One region of the Aneurinibacillus uraniidurans genome, then DNA from elsewhere that is predicted to be linked to it. Evidence: predicted binding sites of a transcription regulator. Region 1 holds the regulator's gene; the other holds the start of a gene.
The links. The regulator LexA, encoded in region 1, represses DNA repair genes until DNA is damaged. The targets are predictions, from matches to a motif close to CGAACATATGTTCG.

Region 1 (2,410 bases):
GTTATCCGTAAGGCCTGCCGGCGTTTTCGCTTTAGCCGCCAGTTCGTTAATTCGACGAATTTTCTCTTCCGTTACCATGCGTGAACCCCTCTCATAAAACATGAGTATTATTATAACACAGTTCTAGCATGGAATAAACGTTCGTAATTACGATTCTAGCGGAACGATCAATACGTCCCCTGGATGGATAATAGCACTGCTCAACTGATTCTCTTGCTGTATGTAATACATGAGTTCCTGGGTAGACATATGCGCCTGTTCGTTATAACGTTTCGCAATTTTCCAAAGCGTATCCCCGGCCTGAACGGTAACCTCGATGCCCGCTGGCTTCGTAGACTGGTCGCCCCCGATCGATGCAAATACAAGGCTCGCCGTGCTGCATACACACATTCCGATGATCATTCCGATCCATAATGACTTCCTGCTCATATTCACTTCCCCTTCCCGTATGTCTGCTTCTATGATTGATTATATGCTTGTCCTGTTGTAATAGAACGCCCACCAAAATAAGAACGTTCGTTCTGAAATCATAGTAAACCGAACCTGTGTTCTTGTCAACAAAAATTCGAACTTATGTTTGTATATAGCGAACAATACTGATATAATAGGAACAAAATATACCGTGGGGAATGGAGTTGTAAATCTATGAAAAAGCTTTCCAGCCGCCAGCTTGCCATCCTGGATTACATAAAGCGCGAAGTCAAAGAAAAAGGATATCCGCCTTCTGTCCGTGAGATCGGAGAAGCCGTTGGGCTTGCTTCCAGCTCAACTGTTCACGGTCATCTCGCTCGCCTGGAGAAAAAAGGGCTGATTCGTCGCGATCCGACTAAGCCGCGTGCCATTGAGATTCTAGATGGTGAAAGAGGAGATCTTGAACCAATAGGGATTAAGACTGTCACCGTCCCAGTCCTGGGCAAAGTCACAGCAGGTCTGCCTATTACCGCTGTAGAAAATGTAGAAGAGCATTTTGTTCTACCGGAGAACATGGTAGGAGCGGATACTGTCTATATGCTGCGCATTCAAGGCGAAAGCATGATAGACGCCGGAATTCTCGATGGCGATTACGTAATCGTCCGTCAGCAGCAGGTTGCCAATAATGGAGATATTGTTGTGGCGATGACCGAGGAAGACGAAGCAACTGTGAAGCGCTTCTTTAAAGAAAAAAATCACATCCGCCTTCAACCAGAGAATCAATCCATGGAACCAATTTTACTTCCAGCTGTAACGATTCTTGGCAAAGTTATCGGCGTATACCGCAACATTCACTAAGCCATACAAGAAGAAAGAAGACCCGCTGACTTTTAGTAGCCAGTGGGTCTTCTTTCTTCTTATATACGCGTTATAACACAACGATCAGGAACCAGATAATCATAACCAGTTGAATGATAATTTTTGCAACGGTGCTGCTTAAAAATCCGAGTACCGTTCCAGTCGCAATTCGCATTGCCAAGGCCCCTTTTCCTCGTACCACCTCAAGGCCCCAGACCGCAAGAAACGGACCAACCAAAATCGCAAATGGCCCCAGAAAAGCCCCGAGAAGCAGCGGTCCAGCCAATAGGCCGACCGTAGCCACGATCATGGACCATTTATCTCCCCCATACTTTTTCAGAAAATACGCGTTCGATAGCAAATCTGCCCCGATCAATAAAGCTGTCAGTACGGTCATCGGAACCCAGAACGTCCACGTTAACGGTACATGACCGAGCGCAAATTTGTATGTTAAAAATCCAATCCACACAAGCAGTGCATCAGGAATGATCGGGATTATAACACCCGCCAGGCTTAACAAAAATAACACGCCGATTCCTGTCCAAATTATCGCATCCACAGCCATCCCTCCTTTTTTTATCTTATCATGTTTTTATTTGGTATATGTTTATGTACGCAGTATTTTAGTACAATTAATTCATAGTATATAAATAAGAATTGTTTATATTAATCCTTGACGCCCGATTCCGCTTTTATATATACTAATCATAACGATATCGGTTGAACTTTATATGGTGATCCATTTCTTATCAAGAGCGGCGGAGGGAATAGGCCCGATGAAGCCCGGCAACCAGCAATTCTGCAAGGTGCCACATCCTACAGAACGAGTGGTTCTGACAGATGAGGAAGCGGACTTTTGCATTCACTTGTCCCTTTTCTCCGTACAGAATAGGGATTTTTTTATTTCAGGAGGCGACAATTATGGAACGAGTCATTCACATTTCCTACGATAAAATTGAATTAGCGGCCACTGTTCATTATCCAGCGCCCCACACACGCTGCGACCCGAATAAACGCTGGCCCGCGATTATTATTTGTCACGGATTCGTCGGTAGCCGAATCGGTCAGAACAGACTGTTCGTAGAGGCTGCACGTCGATTTGCTGAAGAAGGCTATTTCGTGCTCCGGTTTGATTATGCCG
Region 2 (2,410 bases), 200 kb from region 1:
TTGATGGAATTGTGTGTGTATGTGAGCAGGCTCGATATGTACGCCTGTTTCTCGTGCTGCTAGATGAGGAGAGAAAGCAGGTTCGAGGCAATAGCTGCACAGTTGTGATTGGGTGTATGGCAGGCTACAAACATCCTGGTAAAACAAAACATCCTCTGCAAGTAAGCCAGCCGCTGTTGCAATTCCCCCGCTCTGTACGGGCTTATACGGGATCGTATTGACTCCTGATTCATTCAGTAAAGCAGTCAGACAGGCAGTGGCGAGTGTTTTGCCGACGCCGGTATCTGTTCCGGTAATGAATAAACTATATGTACTCATGCTTGAATCGTTCCTTTCATTCGCGCCCGAAATGGGGCGAGCTGGCGATAGACACGGGCAGCGATAACCGAAGCAATCAGGCAGAGGATGATGTCTCCTGGAACAGCTAACACGAACCCGTACAAAAATGTTTGCCAGAGAGTAAAGGGCGTGTTAGAGATAAAATTCATTGCTATATACAGGTAGGAAGTACCGGCTAGATAGACGAAGGCAAGTCCGGCAAAATGAGCCAGTATAAAATCGCGCAGACGCGGTGCGGGTTTTGTTTCAATCATGCGCCCGATAATATAGGCGGCACCGATAAATCCAATGAGATAGCCAAACGTAGGTTTGAGTATGTAGGCAATGCCCCCACCTTCTGTGAATACAGGAACGCCTGCGAGACCAATCGCTACATATACCAGCTGGCTGATAAATCCAAGCCGGCTGCCGAGTAAAGAGCCTGCGAAATAGACAAATAGAACTTGAAGTGTAAATGGGACGACCGGTACGGGGATTTTGATGAAAGCCCCAACAGCTGTAAGGGCAGCAAACATCGCAGCTAATACCATTCCGGTAGCCGAAAGTGTCGAACGAGTAGTCAAGTTAATGACCTCCTTTACAAATAAATTCTTTTTTAGCATAAAAATCAGCAACTCTTTTGTCAACCAAAAAATAAATAAGGTTAACAATTATATGGTAAAAAATTCAAATAAATGATAATAAGCGAATGAACGTTCGTAAAAAAAGCTTGGCAACTAGGTAGAAAAGAGGTAAAATAAAAGTACATTAAGTTTGTTCATTTATTATGATATTGATATAGAGGAAGGAGCGATTGCTTTGTCCGATCGCAAGGCAGCACTTGATCAGGCACTTCGCCAGATCGAGAAACAATTTGGTAAAGGTTCTGTTATGAAATTAGGAGAGGTCGCTGCAAGCCATCAAGTATCAGTTGTATCGAGTGGCTCTATCGCTCTTGATATTGCATTAGGGATTGGTGGGTATCCGCGCGGTCGTATTATTGAGATTTATGGTCCGGAATCATCCGGTAAGACGACAGTAGCGTTGCATGCAATCGCAGAAGTACAGAAAACGGGCGGCACAGCTGCGTTTATTGATGCAGAACATGCGCTGGATCCGATATATGCAAGTAAGCTCGGTGTTAACATCGATGAACTTCTTTTGTCCCAGCCAGATACAGGGGAGCAGGCGCTTGAGATTGCGGAAGCACTCGTTCGCTCTGGTGCAGTCGATATTATTGTAGTCGACTCGGTAGCTGCGCTTGTTCCAAAAGCCGAAATCGAAGGCGAGATGGGAGATTCACACGTTGGCTTACAGGCGCGTCTGATGTCACAGGCGCTGCGTAAACTTGCCGGTGCGATTAATAAGTCGAAGACGATTGCAATCTTTATCAACCAGCTTCGTGAAAAAGTTGGCGTGATGTTTGGTAACCCGGAGACCACACCAGGTGGACGTGCCCTGAAATTCTATTCGAGTGTGCGCCTCGATGTGCGCCGTGTAGAGACATTAAAGCAGGGAAATGACATGGTTGGTAACCGGACGAAGATTAAGGTTGTCAAAAATAAAGTAGCACCGCCGTTTAAAATTAGCGAAGTAGACATTATGTACGGTGAGGGAATCTCTCGTGAAGGCAGTCTGCTTGATATTGGCACCGAACTGGATATTGTGAATAAGAGCGGGGCCTGGTATTCGTATAATGAAGAACGTCTCGGACAAGGACGTGAGAACTCAAAGCAGTTTTTAAAAGACAATCCAGACATTGCGCATTCCATCGAGATAAAGATTCGCGAGCATTACGCACTGGATCAGGAGGTAGTTGTGCCTCCTGCAGATCAAGATCGTGAAAATGAAGAGTTTTCGCTTGATCTTGAATAAAAGCTGTATGCAGAAAAGCTGCCTGGTAATCGGGCAGCTTTTTGTTTGAATAGGAGAGTAAAGGAGGATGAAAAGTATGGAGGAACAAGAGCATCCAGAGCAAGAAAGGGTGCAGCACAGCCCGGGTCGTATTACACGACTTGAGCGACAGAAGCGAAATAAGCAGCGCATCAATGTGTATATCAATGAAGAGTATGCCTTTGCGCTCCACGAAGAT

Region 2: recA (recombinase RecA) is a predicted target of LexA. The motif match lies at 1,025-1,038, and genes of this name have one in related genera.

The regions. Positions count from the first base shown of each region.
Region 1 covers NZ_CP116902.1:2,258,626-2,261,035, forward strand. The annotation lists gene PO771_RS11265 (DUF896 domain-containing protein) at 1-78, opposite strand, end outside; gene yneA (cell division suppressor protein YneA) at 148-429, opposite strand; gene lexA (transcriptional repressor LexA) at 646-1,269, shown strand; gene PO771_RS11280 (DUF456 domain-containing protein) at 1,340-1,828, opposite strand; SAM riboswitch class I at 2,013-2,116, shown strand; gene PO771_RS11285 (alpha/beta hydrolase) at 2,191-2,410, shown strand, end outside.
Region 2 covers NZ_CP116902.1:2,463,377-2,465,786, reverse strand. The annotation lists gene bioD (dethiobiotin synthase) at 1-318, opposite strand, end outside; gene PO771_RS12260 (biotin transporter BioY) at 315-869, opposite strand; gene recA (recombinase RecA) at 1,138-2,193, shown strand; gene PO771_RS12250 (RecX family transcriptional regulator) at 2,270-2,410, shown strand, end outside.